DNA from 3 places in the Streptomyces sp. IBSBF 2435 genome. Region 1 is predicted to be linked to each of the others. Evidence: predicted binding sites of a transcription regulator. Region 1 holds the regulator's gene; each other region holds the start of a gene.

Region 1 (3,272 bases):
CCCCCGGGGCGCGGGCGCGGCCCGCGGGCGTACCAGCGTCACCGCGCGGCCGTCGATGAGGAAGCCGCGGGGAACCATCGGGAAGACCCGGTGCTTGCCGAACCGGTCCTCCAGGGTGACCGTCAGCCCCTCCGCGGTCTTCTCGCAGCGCACCACCGCCCCGCAGAAGCCCGTCGCGGCCTCCTCGACCACCAGGTCGGGCTCCGCCGCCACCTCGGGCGCCGGGGCGCTCTTCTTCCACGGCGGGGTCAGATCGGGGTCGTAACTCCTGCTGCGCATGGGGGCGATCGTAACCAGCAGGGCCGGGCGGAACCTAGGAAGGCGCGGTCCCGAAGCGCTCCGCCAGCGCGTCCCGCTGGGCCCGCAGGAAACGCGCGTCGACCACCGCCCCGTGCCCGGGCACGTAGCGGCCCGTCTCGCCGCCGAGGGCGAGCAGCGCGTCCAGCGTGCCGGGCCAGTGGGCCGGGTCCGCGTCGTCGCCCGCCTGCGGCTCGCCCGACTCCTCGACCAGGTCGCCGCAGAAGACCACCGTCGGGTCGCTCGGTCCGGCGCCCGGCACCACGACCACCAGGTCGTGCCCGGTGTGCCCGGTGCCGGCGTGCACCAGCCGCACCGGCCGCTCGCCCAGGTCGACCGCGGTCTCACCGGTCACCTGCCGGGTCGGGAGCACCAGCGCCCCGGCCGCCCGCTGGGCCTCGGCCGGGTCGGTGCCGAAACGTACCGCGTCCGCCAGCAGCGTCTCCCGCTCCCGGCGCAGATAACCGTCCAGCCCGCGCTCCCCGAAGATTTCGGCGCCCGGGAAGGCGGCCGTACCGAAGACATGGTCGAAGTGACCGTGCGTGAGGACGATGTGCGTGACCGTACGCCCGGTCAGCGCCTCGACCTGCCCGCGCAGCTCCTCGCCCTCCCGCAGAGTCGAGGCGGTGTCCACCAGCAGCACACCGTCGGAGCCGACCACCAGTCCGATCGTCACATCGAGATGGGGCATCCTGCGCCGTGCGACCCCGGGAGCCAGCTGCTCCCAGACAGAACCGCCCGAACCCGGACCCTCCGTGCTCTCCACTGATTCCACGGGGGCGACGCTATCGCCGCCGCGCCGCAGACCACCGCCACCTCCGCGTGCCCGGTGTGCCGCACCCTTGCCGAGCCCTTGCTGCCTCGCCGTACACTTGCTGCGGGAAAGCTGGCACTCGAAACGGCGGAGTGCCAGGCCACGAACGTCACGGCTGGAGGTGCGCGAATGCTGAGCGAACGCAGACTCGAAGTCCTGCGTGCCATCGTTCAGGACTACGTCGGCACCGAGGAGCCGGTCGGTTCCAAGGCGCTCACCGAACGTCACCGGCTCGGCGTGTCCCCCGCCACCGTGCGCAACGACATGGCGGTGCTGGAGGACGAGGGCTACATCGCCCAGCCGCACACCAGCGCGGGCCGTATCCCGACCGACAAGGGATACCGGCTGTTCGTGGACAAGATGGCCGGCGTCAAGCCGCTGTCGTCCGCCGAGCGCCGGGCGATCCAGAACTTCCTCGACGGCGCGGTCGACCTCGACGACGTCGTCGCCAGGACCGTACGGCTGCTCGCGCAGCTCACCCGGCAGGTCGCCGTCGTGCAGTATCCGTCGCTGACCCGGTCCTCGGTGCGCCACGTGGAACTGCTGGCGCTCGCGCCCGCCCGCATCATGCTGGTGCTCATCACCGACACCGGGCGGGTCGAGCAGCGGCTGATCGACTGCCAGGCGCCGGTCGGCGATACGGTGCTGGCCGATCTGCGCGCCCGGCTCAACAGCCGGGTCGTCGGCCGCCGGTTCGCCGATGTGCCGCCGCTGGTGCAGGATCTGCCGGAGAGTTTCGACCACGACGACCGCCCCGCGGTCGCCGGAGTGCTCGCCACCTTGCTGGAGACCCTGGTGGAGCAGACGGAAGAGCGCATCATGCTGGGCGGCGCGGCCAACCTGACCAGGTTCAACCACGACTTCCCGCTGACGATCAGGCCGGTACTCGAAGCACTGGAGGAACAGATGGTCCTCCTCAAACTGCTCGGCGAGGCCAAGGACTCCACCATGACCGTCCGAATCGGTCATGAGAATTTTCACGAGGGCCTCAACTCCACCTCGGTGGTGGCCGTCGGCTACGGTTCGGGCGACGAGGCAGTCGCCAAACTCGGCGTGGTCGGACCGACCCGCATGGACTACCCCGGAACGATGGGAGCGGTACGCGCAGTGGCACGTTACGTCGGACAGATCCTGGCGGAGTCGTAAGTGGCCACGGACTACTACGCCGTACTAGGCGTGCGCCGCGACGCAGGTCCGGACGAGATCAAGAAGGCATTCCGCCGTCTCGCCCGGGAACTGCACCCTGACGTCAATCCCGACCCCAAGACCCAGGAGCGGTTCAAGGAGATCAACGCCGCTTACGAGGTGCTCTCCGACCCGCAGAAGAAGCAGGTCTACGACCTCGGCGGCGATCCGCTGTCCGCCGCTGGCGGCGGCGCGGGAGCGGGGTTCGGGCAGGGCTTCGGGAACTTCAGCGACATCATGGACGCCTTCTTCGGGCAGTCGCAGCAGCGCGGACCGCGCTCGCGCACCCGGCGCGGGCAGGACGCCATGATCCGGCTGGAGATCGACCTCGAAGAGGCGGCCTTCGGCACGACCAAGGACATCCAGGTCGACACCGCGGTCACCTGCGGGACCTGCAACGGTGAAGGTGCCGCGCCCGGCACCGCAGCGCAGACCTGCGACATGTGCCGCGGTCGCGGCGAGGTGTCCCAGGTCACCCGCTCCTTCCTCGGCCAGGTCATGACGTCCAGGCCCTGCCCGCAGTGCCAGGGCTTCGGCACCGTCGTGCCCACGCCGTGCCCGGAGTGCGCCGGTGACGGGCGGGTCAGGTCCCGCCGTACGCTCACCGTCAAGATCCCCGCGGGCGTCGACAACGGCACCCGTATCCAGCTCGCGGGCGAGGGCGAGGTCGGCCCCGGCGGCGGCCCGGCAGGCGACCTCTACGTCGAGATCCGCGAAGTCCCGCATCTGGTCTTCCAGCGCCGCGGCGACGACCTGCACTGCACCGTCACCATCCCGATGACGGCGGCGGCGCTCGGCACGAAGTGCCCGCTGGAGACGCTCGACGGTCTGGAGGAGATCGACATCCGGCCGGGTACGCAGTCCGGCCAGTCGATCCCGCTGCACCAGCGCGGCATCACCCACCTGCGCGGCGGCGGTCGCGGCGACCTCGTCGTCCACGTCGAGGTCGTGACCCCGCACAAGCTCGACGCGGACC
Region 2 (3,272 bases), on a different contig from region 1:
CGACGGCGTTGAACGTGCCGCGGATCTTGTTGACGACCAGGGTGGAGAGCGCCTCGCCCTCGACGTCCTCGGCGATGATGAGCAGCGGCTTGGACCCGCCGGACTGGATGATCTTCTCCAGCAGCGGCAGCAGGTCCTGGATCGAGGAGATCTTGCCCTGGTGGATCAGCACGTACGGGTCGTCGAGGACGGCCTCCATACGCTCCTGGTCCGTGACGAAGTACGGCGAGAGGTAGCCCTTGTCGAAGGCCATGCCCTCGGTGAACTCCAGGTCGAGGCCGAAGGTGTTCGACTCCTCGACGGTGATGACACCGTCCTTGCCGACCTTGTCCATCGCCTCGGCGATCAGCTCGCCGACCTGCTTGTCCTGCGCGGACAGCGCGGCGACGGCCGCGATGTCCTCCTTGCCCTCGATGGCGCGCGCGGTGGCCAGCAGCTCCTCGGAGACCGCCTTGACGGCCGCGTCGATGCCCTTCTTGAGCGAGGCGGGGGACGCGCCGGCCGCCACGTTCCGCAGGCCCTCCCGGACCAGCGCCTGGGCGAGCACCGTCGCGGTGGTGGTGCCGTCACCCGCGATGTCGTTGGTCTTGGTCGCCACCTCCTTGACGAGCTGGGCGCCCAGGTTCTCGTACGGGTCCTCCAGCTCGACCTCACGGGCGATGGTGACGCCGTCGTTGGTGATGGTCGGCGCACCGAACTTCTTGTCGATGACGACATTGCGGCCCTTGGGGCCGATGGTCACCTTCACGGTGTCGGCGAGCTTGTTGACGCCGCGCTCCAGGGCGCGACGGGCGTCCTCGTCGAACTTAAGAATCTTGGCCATGCCTGCGAACTACCTCGTCTACTCGTCTAATCACGTCGTCACGGACGGTAAGGACGGCGAAAGAAACCGCCCCGGGGTCCCGGCCTCAAGGACACGGACTCCCGGGGCGGGATCACGGCTGGTGCAGCCGGGGATTTACTTCTCGACGATCGCGAGAACGTCGCGGGCCGAGAGGACGAGGTACTCCTCGCCGCTGTACTTGACCTCGGTGCCGCCGTACTTGCTGTAGAGCACGACGTCGCCCACGGAGACGTCGAGCGGCAGCCGCTTGCCGTCCTCGAAGCGGCCCGGGCCCACAGCCAGGACGACGCCCTCCTGGGGCTTCTCCTTGGCGGTGTCCGGGATGACCAGGCCGGAGGCCGTGGTCTGCTCGGCGTCGAGCGGCTGGACCACGATGCGGTCCTCAAGCGGCTTGATGGCAACCTTGGTGCTGGCGGTCGTCACGATCCGACCTCCCCCTTCAAAGGGCTCACGGGAGTGTCTGTCTGGGTCGGCGACCTGGTAGGCCCGTCGTCGCGGGTGCCGGACCTGCCCGTCGCTGTTTGTCTGGCACTCAGCGGTGCCGAGTGCCAGAAGTGAGACTAGGACGGCTTTAGCACTCGGTCAAGCGGAGTGCCAGCCGCGCGCCGCCGTCCGGGGTCGGCGTCCCCCTTCCGCGGGGGGAGAATGGGCGCGTGACGCCCGAGGATCTTGAGGGACTGCTGACCGCGGAGGGCCAGAACCTGCTGGCGGGGCTGCGGGAGCACGACCCCGTGGACGACCTGGCGGCGGCCACCAGGCTGCGGCGTACGCACGACGCGGGGCTGGTCGCCGCCGCGCTCGGCCAGGCGCGGCTGCGGCAGCGGGCGGTGGCGAAGTTCGGCGCGGCCGACGCGCACCGGATGTACTTCACGCCGCATGGCCTCGAACAGTCCACCCGCGCGTCGGTGGCGGCCCACCGGGCGCGCAGGTTCGCCGCGTTCGGGCCGGCGGCGGTGGCCGACTTGTGCTGCGGCGTCGGCGGCGACGTCCTGGCCATGCTGCGGGCCGGCCTGTCCGTGACGGCCGTCGACCGCGACCCGCTGACCTGCGCGGTGATCACGGCGAACGCCGCCGCGCTGGGCCTGGCCGACCGCCTTGAGGTCAGGTGCGCGGACGTGACGGACGTCGGCACGGGCGGCCTCGACGGGGTGTTCGTGGACCCGGCCCGGCGCACCGCCCGGGGCCGGGTCTTCGACCCCGAGGCGTATTCGCCGCCGCTGTCGTGGGCGCTGCACGCGGCGGCCACCGGTTCACCCGGAGCGGTGAAGGTCGCCCCCGGCATCCCGCACGAGGCGGTGCCGCCCGCCGCGGAGGCCGAGTGGATCTCGGACGGCGGCGACGTCAAAGAGGCGGTGCTGTGGTTCGACGGCCGCGGCGACCGCGTACGCCCCGGCGCCCGCCGCGCGACCCTGCTGCCCTCGGGTGCCACGCTCACCGGGCGCGGCCTGCCCGACCCCCCGGTGCGGCCGGTCGGGCGCTACCTCTACGAGCCGGACGGCGCCGTCATCCGCGCGCATCTGGTGGCCGAGGTCGCGGAGGAGCTGGACGGCGGCCTGATCGACCCGACGATCGCGTACATCACCTCCGACGAGCGGCGGGCGACGCCATATGCGACGGCGTACGAGATCACCGATGTGCTGCCGTTCGGCCTGAAACGGCTCAAGGCGCTGCTGCGGGAGCGCGGGGTCGGCGTCCTGACGGTGAAGAAGCGCGGGTCCGCGGTGGATCCGGAAGACCTCCGCCGCCGGGTGCGGCCCCAGGGCCCGCACTCCGCCACGGTCTTCCTCACCCGCACCGCCGGCGCCCCGTCCATGCTCCTGGGCCACCCGGCCGCGGCGGGGGGTGCCCCGTAGGGGCGCGGGGAACCGCGCGAGGAACCGCCCACCGGCCGGTGGTCCGGACGCGACAGCGACAGCCCCTGTCACCCCGTGGCGACCCGCACCCCGTCGACGGCTGGTCGGACCGTTCCCCGCCCCCCCCCGGCCGGTCGTCAGACGTAGTCCTCCAGCCGGGCGAGGGTGAAGCCCTGCGAGGCGACCTGCCGCAGCAGGTTGGCCGTCATCACCGTCATCGTCTCCCCCTTGAGCTGCGACGGGCCGCGGAAATGCGCCAGGATGATGTCACCGGGGTGGAATTTCTTGTCGGGGCGCTGGAATTGCACCTTCTTGATCTGCATCGACTCCCGCCAGAGAATCATCGCCCGCAGGCCGCCGCAGGATTTCACCGCGGCCCGCGTGGCGTCGTTGTAGTTCCCGTAGGGCGGCCGGAAGAGCCCGGGAGCGGTCCCGTATTCCCGGGTGAGTTTCGTCTGCTGCGTGCAGATCTCGTGCTTCTGCTGCGCCAACGACTTGGTGTGCAGGTCAGGGTGGCTGAGCGTGTGGTTCTGTATCGAATTGCCCAGCGCCTGGAGCGGCCGGAAGAAGCCGTA
Region 3 (3,272 bases), on a different contig from region 1:
ACCTCGCCGGCAGGGGCGCCGCCTCGCGTGCTGGACGGTGATCCCTGGCGGGATCAGAAGTCCATGTCACCGCCGGGCATGCCGCCCGGGGCGGCGGCGGACGCCTTCTCGGGCTTGTCCGCGATGACGGCCTCGGTGGTGAGGAAGAGCGCGGCGATGGACGCGGCGTTCTGCAGCGCGGAGCGGGTGACCTTCGCCGGGTCGATGATGCCCTCGGCGATCATGTCGACGTACTCACCGGTCGCGGCGTTCAGGCCGTGGCCGATGGGCAGGTTGCGCACCTTCTCGACGATGACGCCGCCCTCAAGACCGCCGTTGACGGCGATCTGCTTGAGCGGGGCCTCCAGCGCGAGCTTCACGGCGTTGGCACCGGTCGCCTCGTCGCCTTCCAGCTCCAGCTTCTCGAACACCGCGGTGGCCTGCAGCAGGGCCACGCCGCCACCGGCGACGATGCCCTCCTCGACGGCGGCCTTCGCGTTGCGCACCGCGTCCTCGATACGGTGCTTGCGCTCCTTGAGCTCGACCTCGGTCGCGGCACCGGCCTTGATGACGGCCACGCCGCCGGCCAGCTTCGCCAGCCGCTCCTGCAGCTTCTCGCGGTCGTAGTCCGAGTCGCTGTTGTCGATCTCGGCGCGGATCTGGTTGACCCGGCCGGCGACCTGGTCGGTGTCGCCCGAGCCGTCCACGATGGTCGTCTCGTCCTTGGTGATGACGACCTTGCGGGCGCGGCCGAGCAGGTCGAGCCCGGCGTTCTCCAGCTTGAGGCCGACCTCTTCGGAGATGACGGTGCCACCGGTGAGGATGGCGATGTCACCGAGCATGGCCTTGCGGCGGTCGCCGAAGCCCGGGGCCTTGACGGCGACGGACTTGAAGGTGCCGCGGATCTTGTTGACGACCAGCGTGGAGAGCGCCTCGCCCTCGACGTCCTCGGCGATGATCAGCAGCGGCTTGCCGGACTGCATGACCTTCTCCAGCAGCGGGAGCAGGTCCTTGACCGCGGAGATCTTCGAGTTGACGATCAGGATGTACGGGTCGTCGAGCGACGCCTCCATACGCTCCAGGTCGGTGGCGAAGTACGCCGAGATGAAGCCCTTGTCGAAGCGCATGCCCTCGGTGAGCTCGAGCTCGAGCCCGAAGGTCTGCGACTCCTCGACGGTGATGACGCCTTCCTTGCCGACCTTGTCCATCGCCTCGGCGATCAGCTCGCCGATCTGGGTGTCGGCGGCGGAGATGGAGGCGGTCGAAGCGATCTGCTCCTTGGTCTCCACGTCCTTGGCCTGCTCCAGCAGGGCGGCGGAGACGGCCTCGACGGCCTTCTCGATGCCGCGCTTGAGCGCCATCGGGTTGGCACCGGCGGCTACGTTGCGCAGGCCTTCCTTGACCAGGGCCTGGGCCAGGACGGTCGCGGTCGTCGTGCCGTCACCGGCGACGTCGTCGGTCTTCTTCGCGACTTCCTTGACCAGCTCGGCGCCGATCTTCTCGTACGGGTCCTCCAGCTCGATCTCCTTGGCGATGGACACACCATCGTTGGTGATCGTCGGGGCGCCCCACTTCTTCTCAAGGACGACGTTCCGGCCCTTGGGACCGAGGGTGACCTTAACGGCGTCGGCGAGCTGGTTCATCCCGCGCTCAAGGCCGCGCCGCGCCTCCTCATCGAACGCGATGATCTTAGCCATGTGAAGTGTCCTCCGCGGACTGGGGGTTCCCCCACCGAGGCGGGGGGCGGTGGATCGGACCGTGTGGCGCCCGCGACGGACGGCCTGCCGGCCGCCGGTTCCTTCCCGACGCCCGGGCGGGCCTCACCGACCCGGTCCAAGTGGCACTCTCACTCGGAGAGTGCTAACGCCAATGATTAGCACTCTCCCCCTGCGAGTGCAAGCGTGCGGCTCGGCGGAAGGGGCCTTCCCCGGCGGCCTGGGGCGGTCCGGGGAGCGGCCCGAGGGCCCCCGGAGCACCCGGGCATGGGCGAAGGGCCACCCCTGGCGGGGTGGCCCTTCGTGGTGGCGTCGCGTCGGTGGCCGAACGCGCCCGAGCCGTCAGCCGGCCAGCCGGACCATGTCCGCCTGCGGCCCCTTCTGACCCTGCGAGATCTCGAACTCGACTCGCTGGCCTTCTTCGAGGGTGCGGTATCCGTCCATCTGTATCGCGCTGTAGTGGACGAAAACATCCGCACCACCGTCGACCGCGATGAAGCCGTAGCCCTTCTCCGCGTTGAACCACTTGACGGTGCCCTGAGCCATTCCTAACTCCCCTATTACTGGCCCTATCGCGGCCCCGCGCTCCGCGGGCCCGGGTCAGACCTCACCTCCGAAGAGGTGTGCGCCGGAACGCGTCGACCGCGGCTGAATGTATCTGCACGGATGCCGTCTGCAACAGGTCAATTGGACGAGAATTCTGGGCGCGACCGATCGGAAATACCATAGGAAAAAATGATAATCAAGGGCAAGTCGGACCGGACATAGCGGGCCTAAGGGGTTTTTCGCTTATGACTTTGGCGATAAATCGCCGCACCCGCCCCACGCGGTCGCCAGGCAGGCGCCGCTTGCCCCTGGCAAATGAACTCGGGCCCGCCGAGTGCCCCGGATGCGGGCGCCCCACCCGGGGGCGAAAGCAGTTCCCGGGCGGGGCGCAGGTTAAACATCAGAGCTTCTGCGGATTCCTGACAGTTCGGGGGCGGGCCGGCTCAGCCGCCCGCGACCGCGGGAATGATCGACACGCTGGCGCCGTCGGGGACCGCGGTGGCAAGACCCTCGGAAAAGCGGACATCGTCATCGTTGACATAGACGTTCACGAAACGGCGGAGTTTGCCGGTGTCGTCGAGAACCCGCGCGGAAATACCGGCATGATTCTTTTCGAGCGATTCGATCACCGCGGCCAGCGTCGCGCCCTCGGCCTGAACTTCGGCCTGGCCGCCGGTGTAGGTACGGAGAATGGTGGGGATACGTACGGAAGCACTCATGCGAGGCCAGCCTCTCGGAACGCGGCAACGGTGGGGCGGATGGTCGCGGTCGGCCCGGTGGTCGGGGACACCGCGTCCAGAGTCTTGAGCCCGTCGCCGGTGTTCAGCACGACGGTCTCGGCGGCCGGGTCGAGCAGCCCGGTCTCGATGAGCTTGCGCAGCACACCGACGGTCACCCCGCCGGCGGTCTCGGCGAAGATCCCCTCGGTGCGGGCGAGCAGCTTGATAGCGTCCACGACCTGCGTGTCGTCCACGTCCTCGACCGCGCCGCCGGTGCGCCGGACGATGTCCAGCACGTAGGGGCCGTCCGCAG

Evidence for each region. Region 1 encodes HrcA, which represses chaperone genes, less so after heat shock. Its sites were predicted from a motif close to TTNGCACTCNGNNNNNCNGAGTGCNAA; they were not measured.
Region 2: a site for HrcA is predicted at 1,416-1,442, ahead of groES (co-chaperone GroES). Genes of this name have one in related genera too.
Region 3: a site for HrcA is predicted at 1,817-1,843, ahead of groL (chaperonin GroEL). Genes of this name have one in related genera too.

The regions. Positions count from the first base shown of each region.
Region 1 is NZ_JAJSYW010000041.1:11,761-15,032, forward strand. Features, by position in the region: gene V7E46_RS11110 (DUF3097 domain-containing protein) at 1-279, opposite strand, end outside; gene V7E46_RS11115 (MBL fold metallo-hydrolase) at 314-988, opposite strand; gene hrcA (heat-inducible transcriptional repressor HrcA) at 1,241-2,257, shown strand; gene dnaJ (molecular chaperone DnaJ) at 2,258-3,272, shown strand, end outside.
Region 2 is NZ_JAJSYW010000048.1:3,229-6,500, forward strand. Features, by position in the region: gene groL (chaperonin GroEL) at 1-823, opposite strand, end outside; gene groES (co-chaperone GroES) at 959-1,267, opposite strand; gene V7E46_RS12265 (class I SAM-dependent methyltransferase) at 1,498-2,697, shown strand; gene V7E46_RS12270 (polysaccharide deacetylase family protein) at 2,835-3,272, opposite strand, start outside.
Region 3 is NZ_JAJSYW010000270.1:1,054-4,325, forward strand. Features, by position in the region: gene groL (chaperonin GroEL) at 54-1,676, opposite strand; gene V7E46_RS31615 (cold-shock protein) at 2,037-2,240, opposite strand; gene V7E46_RS31620 (MoaD/ThiS family protein) at 2,684-2,959, opposite strand; gene thrC (threonine synthase) at 2,956-3,272, opposite strand, start outside.